Regions from separate parts of the Salinicola sp. CR57 genome, predicted to be linked through region 1. Evidence: predicted binding sites of a transcription regulator. Region 1 holds the regulator's gene; the other holds the start of a gene.
What was found. The regulator PhoB, encoded in region 1, activates phosphate uptake and scavenging genes when phosphate is short. The targets are predictions, from matches to a motif close to TGTCATANNNNTGTCANA.

Region 1 (4,976 bases):
CGGCACGACGAATGGTCTCGCCGGCCTGCCCGACGATCTCGGAACCGGCGCCGATCTTGCGATTCGAGGCATCGATCAGCTCGCGGATCTCGCGGGAGGCCTCGGCGCTGCGGCTGGCCAGGGTGCGGACTTCATTGGCGACGACCGCGAATCCCCGGCCCTGCTCGCCGGCCCGGGCGGCTTCCACCGAGGCGTTGAGCGCCAGGATATTGGTCTGGAAGGCGATCGAGTCGATCACGCCGACGATCTCGGTGACCCGGCGCGAGCTGTCGGTGATGCCCTGCATAGTCGAGACGACCTGATCCATCATCTCGCCGCCCTCCGCGGCGGTGGCGCGGGCCTCACCGGCCAGACCGCTCGCCTGGCGGGCGTTGTCGGCATTCTGGCGTACGGTCTGGGTCAGTTCCTCCATGCTGGAGGCCGTCTCGCCGACGGATGCCGCCTGCTGTTCGGTTCGCGCCGCCAGATCCTGGTTGCCGCTGTGGATCTGGCCCACGCCGACGGTGATGGTGGTCGAGGCGTGGCGAACGTTGGTCATCGATTCGGCCAGGTGAATCCGCATGCCCTCGATGGCTGCGAGCAGGCTGTGGCGGTCGCCGGCGCCGATCTTCAGCGCGGTGGTGAGATCGCCCTCGGCCATGCCTTGGATCGCGTCTCGCGCCTGGCGCGGGTCGCCTCCCAGGTCGCCCAGCACGTTGCGGATGATCCAGCCCATGATCAGCGTGATGATGATGCCGATGGCACCGGCGATCAGGCTCATCTTCAACACGCCGGCCCAGAACGCCTGCTGGATGTCGCTGATATAGACGTTGGCGGCGAGATACCAGTCCCACTCGGGGACGTAGCGCACGTAGTTGAGGCGCGATATGTCCTGGCCATCGGCGTTGGTGGAGGTGTACTCCAGGGTGCCATCGTCGGGGGAGTCCGCCAGCGCCTTGAGCTCGCGATAGAAATAGATGCCGTTGTCGTCGCGGAAACCGCTCATGTCCGTGCCGATTTCGCGCTTGGGGTGATAGACCAGATGGATGTTGCTGTCGAAGGCGTAGACATAGCTGCCGTCGAGATCCAGGGCCGACAGGTTCCTGCGCGCGAAATCCTTGGCGGCTTGTTCGGAGAACTCGCTATCGTTGGCGCGTTCGACATAACGCTCGACCAGTGTCTGGGCGCTGGTCACGAAGCTCTTGAGACTGCTGACGCGCTCGGCCATCAGTGTCTCGCGCTTCTCCAGGGCCATCCAGCCCACCAACACCAGCATGCCGAACCACATCAGTCCCACCGTGATCCAGAGTTTTTGCCGCATCGTCATCGCGAAAACCGTCCCTTTCCTAGCTACCTGCCGATTCATATGGAGGATTAAACTAATAATCCGCCCACTTTATCGGCAGCCTCTAATCAAGATTGAGAGATCGATTCCTACGATTTCGGTGTGATGCGCTTGGTCTGGTCTGGTCTGGTCTGGTCTGGCCGTGGCACGCCGTGCGTTGCCCGACGCGGTTCGGCGATCGTGCCGGCATGGGTGGAGGGGCGTCCGCCGTGGGTAGCGACGGCCTCGTTCAGGGGGATGGCGCCGACCCTGTGTCAGCGCCGACCAGTCGCGTAGCGGGGAACACGCAGCGGAAGCGCGCGCCGAGCCCCGGGCGGCTGACGATTTCCAGGCTGGCGTCGTGGCGCAGCAGCACGTGCTTGACGATGGCCAGGCCCAGCCCCGTGCCGCCGGTGGCGGCGCTGCGGCCCTTGTCGACGCGATAGAAGCGCTCGGTCAGTCGCGGAATATGGACGGGATCGAAACCCTCGCCGTTGTCTTCCACTTCGATGGCGGCGCCGTCGTGCCAAGGCTTCCAGCGCAGGGTGATGGTGCTGCCTTCCGGTGTGTAGCGAACGGCGTTGAAGACCAGGTTGGAGACGGCACTGCGTATCTCCTTGGTGTTCGCCAGCAGCCGTCGCGACTCGTCGGCTTCTATCGACAACTGGTGGTGTTGTGCGCTCAACTCCCGGGCATCGGCGACGATATCGTGGAGCAGCGTCGTCACGTCCAGCGTATCGCGGTCGTCGTCGGGGCTATCGATCTCGAGCCGCGACAGCAGCAGCAGATCCTCGACCAGGTGCTGCATGCGCATGGTCTGCGCCTGCATCTGGCCGAACCCGCGCTGCCAGCGCTGGGGCAACTGGTCGGCGTGGTCCGAGTAGGTTTCGAGATAACCGGCCAGCACCGTCAGTGGCGTGCGCAGCTCATGGGAGACGTTGGCGACGAAGTCGCGGCGCATCATCTCCAGCTGATGCAGCCGGGACACGTCCCGCGCCATCAGCAGGCGTTCGTTGTCGCCGAACAGGGTGAGATGGAACTGCAGGGTACGATTGGCCTGGACCGGGGAGGGAATCAGTAGCGGCTCGCGATAGTCGCCCGTCTCGAAGTAGGCGATGAAACGGGGATCGCGCAGGAAGTTGGTGATCGGCTGACCGCGGTCGTGATCGGGCTGCAGGCCGAGCATGTCGCCGGCGGCGCTGTTCCACCACTCCAGGTCGCCATTGGGATCCAGCATCACCACGCTGTCGCGCATCGCCTCGCAGGAGTCCTGGATGCGCCGCAGAATATCGCGCAGTCGTTGCTGCAGCTGGGTCTGGGCTTTCTGATAGTGATACAGGCGATCGAACAGGTCGCCCCAGACTCCGGTGCCGGGTGGTGGCGCCTCGCGGGGATTCTTCAGCAGCCAGACATAGAGCATGCGCACGTGGCACAGGTGGAGGAAGACATAGAGCCCCAGGCCAGCCGCTAGCCCCCAGCCCAGCCCGGCGAGCAGGTCGCCGCCCAGCTTGCCGAGCAACAGTCCCATGGCGCCGAGCCCGAACAGCATGTAGCCGAGGCGCCACAGTTCGTTGATCCAGTAGCGCACGTCCTGACTTACTCCCTGACCGAAAAGCGGTAGCCGGTGCCGCGCACGGTCTGGACCAGATGCTGGTGCGCTTCGCCGAGGGATTTGCGCAGCCGGCGGATATGCACATCGACGGTACGCTCTTCCACGTAGACGTTGCCGCCCCAGACCTGATCCAGCAACTGGCTGCGGGTGTAGGCACGTTCCTGGTGGGTCATGAAGAACTGCAGCAGACGATACTCGGTCGGGCCGATCTCCAGGGCGCCACCATGGGAGGTGACGCGGTGGCTGGAGGGGTCGAGCCGCAGCCCCTCGACCTCGACCGCCTCCTCGATACCCGGCGGCGTGGCCCGGCGCAGTACCGCCTTGAGTCGGGCCACCAGCTCGCGCGGCGAAAAGGGCTTGGTGATGTAGTCGTCGGCGCCCGCCTCCAGCCCCTGGACCTTGTTGTCCTCTTCACCCTTGGCGGTGAGCAGGATGATCGGCATCTCGGCGGTAGCCTCCTCGCGCTTCAGCCGACGCGCGAGCTCGATGCCGCTGGTGCCGGGCATCATCCAGTCGAGCAGCATCAGGTCGGGTTTCTGGTCCAGCGCCATGGCGTGGCCGGTCTGGGCGTTGTCGGCTTCCAGCACGCGATAATCGGCCATTTCCAGGGCAACGGCGATCATTTCGCGGATAGATGCTTCATCGTCAACGATGAGTACGGTCTTGGAGCTCATGCGTAGTGCCTCGAGTGAGCCGCCGGTTCGCTTTGTTGCGTGGCGTCGATGACGCCATCGGACGTAGCGACCGGCCGTGACAGAACGGTGACGATTACATCGTGAGAATATGACATCGATATGACAGTTACGACAATCGCGTCCTTCAGACCGGCGGCCACAGCGCCAGGACCAGCCCGGCGAACAGCAAGAGTCCCGACCAGAAGTTGTTGAGGAAGGCCTGGAAGCAGGGGCCGCGCTCGCGCTCCCGGATCAGCCACTGCTGATAGACGAAGGTCGCCGCCATCGCTGCCAGCCCCAGCCAGAAGAACCCACCCAGTGCCAGCCGCGCTCCGACCCAGGCCAGCAGCGCCAGGGTCAGCAGCTGCAGCAGGCCGATGATCAGCTTGTCGGCGCGGCCGAACAGGCGCGCGGTGGACTTGACCCCGATCTTGATGTCGTCGTCGCGATCGACCATGGCATATTGGGTGTCGTAGGCCACGGTCCAGGCGACGTTGGCGAGCAGCAGCAGCCACGCCTCCAGCGGCAGGCTGCGGCTCACCGCCATGAACGCCATCGGGATGCTCCACGAGAATGCCATGCCCAGCACCACCTGGGGCAGGTGGGTGTAGCGCTTCATGAAGGGGTAGAGCGCGGCCAGCGCCACGCCGACGAAGGAGAGCAGCACCGTGGCCAGGTTGGTGAAGCAGACCAGCACGAAGGACGCCGCCACCAGCGCCGCGAACAGGAGCTTGGCTTCCTGCTCGCGGATGCGTCCGGTGGCCAGCGGGCGCTCCCGGGTGCGCTTGACGTGGCCGTCGATCTTGCGGTCGGCGTAGTCGTTGACCACGCAGCCGGCGGCGCGCATCAGATAGACGCCGAGCACGAAGATGATCAGGTTGGCGCGATCCGGCAGGCCGCCGGCGGCGAGCCACAGCGCCCACAGCGTCGGCCACATCAGCAGCCAGGTGCCGATCGGCTTGTCGAGCCGGGTCAGGCGCAGGAAGTCCGGCAGGCGGGCGAGGCCGCGGGGCGTGGAAGGGGAACCGGCGCTGGGCATACGAATCTCCGAAACGGCAAGGCCTCTGAATCGGCAACGACTTTACTGCAACTGCGGCCTCGCTTCGAGGTGGGAGCCGTCGTTCAGGTCGTCGGTCGTCGTCCCGGGAGAGCCAGGCCCAGGTCCTCCGCCATTTCGTGCAGGAAGCACTCCTGCACCAGCAGTTGAATGCTGCCGTGACGGAAACGTGACCGCCGCAGCCACACGCCCTCCGCGTCCGCGGAGACTCGCGCCACCTCGATCGGGTCGCGTTGCAGGTCGGGCTGCGCGAATAGCCAACTCCCCAGCGAACGCTCGCCCAGCGTGCGCAGGCGCCGACAACCGGTACGATCCAGTGGGGTGACCGAG
Region 2 (4,976 bases), 430 kb from region 1:
TCGCGATGATCCCGGCCAGCACGCCGGGGCCGAAGATCGCCACGAACAGCAGGGCCCAGATCAGCGTGTTGACCGAGCGGCTCGAGACCAGGATGAAACGCCCCAGCCACAGCGTGAAACGGTTGGGGGTCGTGTTCTGGGCCGCGATGTAGGCGATCGGCAGCGACAGGAAGACGGCTACGAACGTGGCGATGGTGGCGATGTTGAGCGTCTCGACCAGTGCCCACAGGATCGCCCGCAGGTTGCTCACGTCCGGCGGCACCATGCGCCCGAACAGGTCACCGACCTGGGCCGGGGCATCCCACACCCAGGGCCAGATGATATCGATGCTCTCCACCGCCCACACCACGGCCGCTGCCACGACCAGCAGTGTCAGGAAGCGCTTCCAGCGCTGTTGCGGGGTATAGCGCGCCCAGGTGCGCTCGGCAACGGTCTGCGTCATCCGATGTTCCTCCTGATCCGACCGCTGATCGCTTCGCTGACCAGAATCACGCCGATGATCACCAGCGTGATCGCCAGGGCGAAGTCGTAGTCGTAGCGGCCGAAAGCGTTCATCAGCGTCGAGCCGATGCCGCCGGCGCCGACGATACCGACCACCGCCGACGCCCGCAGGTTGCTGTCGAGCTGATAGATGCCGAGGCCGATCTGGCGCGGCATGATCTGCGGCAGCACGGCGAACTGCAGCACGCTGATATAGCGGGTGCCGCTGGCACGTAGCGCTTCCACCTGACCCCAGTCGATCTCCTCGATTCGCTCGGCCAGCATCTTGGCGACGAAGCCGATCGAGTAGAGCGTCAGCGTCAGGATGCCGGCCACCGGACCGAACCCCACCGCCTTGACGAACAGGATCGCCACGATCACCGGGTGGAAGCTGCGCGCCAGGATGATGATGGCCCTGCCAATCATGTAGATCGGCCTGGCGGCGATGTTGCGGGCCGCCATGAACGCGATGGGAACGCTCAGCGCGAGACCCAGCAGCGTCGCCAGGATGGCGATCTGCAGGCTTTCGAGGAAGCCGTCGATGAGCAGCTCATAGCGGTCGAAGTTGGGCGGAAAGGCGCCGGAGAAAATCCGCGCGGCACGGGTCATGCCCTGGCTGATGCGATCGAGATCGAACGGCAGGATCGAGATCGCCCACACGGCGTAGATCGCGACGCCCACGACCAGCCCCCAGCGCAGCACTGGATTGGCGATGAACGGTGGCTTGCGCCAGTGTCGCCGCGACGACGGGACCGTCTGATCGGTGCTGGTGCTCATGACACCACCGCCGGTGAGTGGGCCGACCCGCTCTCGGCCTGCTGACGTGCCTCCCCCGGGGTGCCGCTGTAGACGGCATCCATCGCCTCCTGGTCCAGGTCGGCGGGAACGCCATCGAAGATCAGCTTGCCGAATCGCATGCCGACGATGCGCTGGGTGTATTCACGCGCTTCGGCCACGTTGTGGATGTTGATCAGTACCGGGAGCGACAGCTCCTGGGAGAGCGTCTGCAGCAGCTCCATGATCTGGCGCGAGCTCACCGGATCCAGCGAGGCCGTGGGCTCGTCGGCGAGCAGAATTTCCGGTTGCTGCATCAACGCCCGAACCACGCCGACACGCTGACGTTCGCCACCGGAGAGTGCATCGGCGCGTTTGTTGGCGTAGTGCGCGATGCCGACGCGCTCCATCAGGTGGTAGGCGCGCTCGATGTCTTCCGCCGGGTACTTGCGCAGTGCCGCCCGCCAGTAGGGGATATAACCCAGCCTCCCACACTGGACGTTCTCCATCACCGTCAGGCGATCCACCAGGTTGAAGCCCTGGAAGATCATCCCGATGCGCCGGCGCGCCTTGCGCAGCTCTTCACGCTTGAGATGCGTCAACTCCAGGCCGTTGAGCTCGATGCTGCCTTCCGTGGGCTCCACCAGCCGGTTGATGCAGCGCAGCAGGGTGCTCTTGCCGGCCCCCGAAGCGCCGATGATCGATACCACCGATTCACCGGGAACGTCGAGATCGAGCCCGCGCAGCACCGGCTCGCCATGGCCGTACCGTTTGATCAGATTCTGAATGCGCAGCATGGGAGATCCTCTGCTGACGGCGCCATCGGCCTTCGTGGCCGATGGCGCCGCCTGTGGTTCGGCGGATTACTCGACGTTTTCCTGGGAGTAGACGACGCCATTGGCGTCCTGAATGTCGCGGATGACTTCCCAATCCTTCTGATAAGTGACCGGGATGAACTTGGTCACGCCGTCGAACTCCTCGCCCAGCTCGGTGCCTTTCATGTCGAAGCTGAAGAAGGCCTCCTTGATCTTGTCGATCAGCTCGGGCTTGAGGTTGTAGGCATAGGTATAGGAGGTGGTGGGGAAGCGCTTGGACTCGAACACGATCTTGACCTCTTCCGGGTCGTAGAGGCCCCGCTCGGCCATCCGATCGACCACCTCGGAGGCGACCGGCGCAGCGTCGTAGTCCCCCGCCACCACGCCCAGCATCGACTGGTCGTGGGAGCCCGAGTAGACCACTTCGTAGTCTTCGTCGGGGGTAATGCCCTGCTTCGGGAACAGGGCGCGCGGCGCCAGGTTGCCGGAGTTGGAGGTGGGGGAGGTGTGCGCCACGCGCTTGCCCTTGAGATCGCTCAGCTCGTCGATGCCGCTGTCCTTGCGGGTGTAGACCTGCAAGGTATAGCCGAACTCGCCGTCGTCGCTGCCCATGATCGCGAACGGCACCGCCCCGGCGAGGTTGACCGCGAACGGCGTCGGCCCGGTGGAGAAGCCCGCGACCTGGATGCGCCCGCTGCGCATCGCTTCGATCTCGGCAGCATTCGATTGCACGGCGTAGAAGCGAACGTCCTTGCCGGTGACATCGCGGAGGTGCTCGATGAACGGTTCCCAGATATCGGCGTAGATCGCCGGGTCCTCGACCGGGGTATAGGCGAAGACCAGCGGATCGGGGTCGAGATATTGGGATTCGTCGGTCGGCGCATCGGCGACCAGATCGCCGTCGGCGTCGCAGTACATGGGCGCCAGGTCCCCGCGTTGCGGGCACGCATCGGCGGCCTGCGTCGAGAGAGCGAGGCCGCAGCCGAGTAGCAGCGTGGTCAACAGGGAAAGCGGCAGGCGCAGCGAGGGGGAGCTGGAGGATTCGAGGCGTCGTAGCATGGCGGATCTCCTGGAACGGAGGTTGTTATAAGCGACACCGGCCGCGCGATTTGTCGATCTCTTTATAGATGCTTTCGGTGTCATGGTTTTGTCACAGTGTGCGCAAAATTCGGCGTAAAGCGCATACGACTTTCGCTAATGACTGCGTTTCATGTTCGTTTCCGAGCAGGAAGAAGAAAGTTGGTGTTTTTATTGTTATGTTATAACATTGGTTTTTCGCGACGCTCCGGAGGAGACTGCCATGCCGTTACCGCTTATCGAGGAAGAGAGCCAACTGCTGGCAATGCCCGAGAACGCCTACATGAACGAGGCTCAGCTCGACTTCTTCCGACGGCGTCTGCTGGTGGAGCAGGCGGGGCTCGAAGCGGCGCTTGAAGAGACTCGCCGCACCATCGTCGACAGCCGTGGTGTCGGCGACGAGGCCGACCTGGCCGCCAACGAGGAGACGTTGCGTCTGCTACTACGCCAGGCCGACCGTGAGACCCGGCTGCTGCGCAAGGTTGCCGGTACCCTCAAGCGGTTGGATGAGGGCGACTATGGATTCTGCGAAGAGACCGGCGCGCCGATCGGCCTGCGACGATTGTTGCTGAGACCCACCGCCACGCTCTGTCTCGAGGCCAAGCAGCGTCAGGAGCAGCGCGAGCACCATTACGCCAAGCGACACAGCGCCTGACACCTCGCTTGTCGGCGACCCAAGACATCGACGGCCCGCCCGATACAGAGGCCGACCCGGACCGACCTTGCTGGAGGAATCCATGAATCCCTTACCCGTTACCGTGCTTTCCGGCTTTCTCGGCGCCGGCAAGACCACGCTGCTCAACCATCTGCTCAACAACCGTGACGGCCGCCGTATCGCGGTGATCGTCAACGACATGAGCGAGATCAATATCGACGCCGCCCTGGTCGAGCGCGAAGTCGATCTCAACCGTGCCGAAGAGAAGCTGGTCGAGATGAGCAATGGCTGCATCTGCTGCACCCTGCGCGAAGACCTGCTGATCGAGGTGAACCGTCTCGCCGAGGAGGGCCGCTTCGACTACCTGGTGATCGAATCCACCGGCATCTCCGAGCCGCTGCCGGTGGCCGAGACCTTTACCTTCGAGGATGAACAGGGCCGCAGCCTGTCCCAGGTGGCACGCCTGGATACCCTGGTCACCGTGGTCGACGGTGCCAACTTCCTGACCCAGTACTACGAGGCCAAATCGCTGGCCGAGGCGGGTGAAAGCCTGGGCGAGGAGGACGAGCGCAACGTCGCCGACCTGCTGGTCGACCAGATCGAGTTCTGCGACGTGCTGCTGATCTCCAAGAGCGATCTGATCGACGCCGGCCAGCTCGCCGAGGTCGAGGCGGTGCTCAGAACCCTCAATCCGGATGCCGAGATCCATGCCATCAGCCACGGCCAGATCGGGTTGGACCGGGTGCTCGATACCGGCCGCTTCAGCTTCGAGAAGGCCCAGCTTGCCCCCGGCTGGCTCAAGGAGCTGCGCGGTGAACACGTCCCCGAGACCGAGGAGTACGGCATCAGCAGCTTCAGTTTCGAAGCGCGCCGCCCGTTCCACCCGCAGCGCTTCTTCGAGCTGTTGCACTGCGACTGGGGTGACGGCCGCCTGCTGCGCTCCAAGGGCTTCTTCTGGCTCGCTAGTCGTCCCGAGTTCGCCGGCCAGTGGAGCCAGGCCGGCGGTATTGCCCATCACGGTTTCGCCGGTCTGTTCTGGCGTGCGGTACCCGAGTCGCGCTGGCCCCAGGACCCGGAGTATCTCGCCTCGATCCGGGAGAAATGGGAAGAACCCTTCGGCGACATGCGCCAGGAGCTGGTGTTCATCGGCCAGGGGCTCGACGTGGCGAGCATCC

Region 2: a site for PhoB is predicted at 3,207-3,224, ahead of phnD (phosphate/phosphite/phosphonate ABC transporter substrate-binding protein). Genes of this name have one in related genera too.

Annotation. Positions count from the first base shown of each region.
Region 1 covers NZ_PZJL01000001.1:508,089-513,064, reverse strand. The annotation lists gene DOM56_RS02385 (methyl-accepting chemotaxis protein) at 1-1,306, opposite strand, end outside; gene phoR (phosphate regulon sensor histidine kinase PhoR) at 1,554-2,891, opposite strand; gene phoB (phosphate regulon transcriptional regulator PhoB) at 2,900-3,589, opposite strand; gene ubiA (4-hydroxybenzoate octaprenyltransferase) at 3,735-4,628, opposite strand; gene DOM56_RS02365 (chorismate lyase) at 4,712-4,976, opposite strand, start outside.
Region 2 covers NZ_PZJL01000001.1:74,317-79,292, reverse strand. The annotation lists gene phnE (phosphonate ABC transporter, permease protein PhnE) at 1-442, opposite strand, end outside; gene phnE (phosphonate ABC transporter, permease protein PhnE) at 439-1,257, opposite strand; gene phnC (phosphonate ABC transporter ATP-binding protein) at 1,254-2,051, opposite strand; gene phnD (phosphate/phosphite/phosphonate ABC transporter substrate-binding protein) at 2,118-3,128, opposite strand; gene DOM56_RS00330 (TraR/DksA C4-type zinc finger protein) at 3,370-3,801, shown strand; gene zigA (zinc metallochaperone GTPase ZigA) at 3,884-4,976, shown strand, end outside.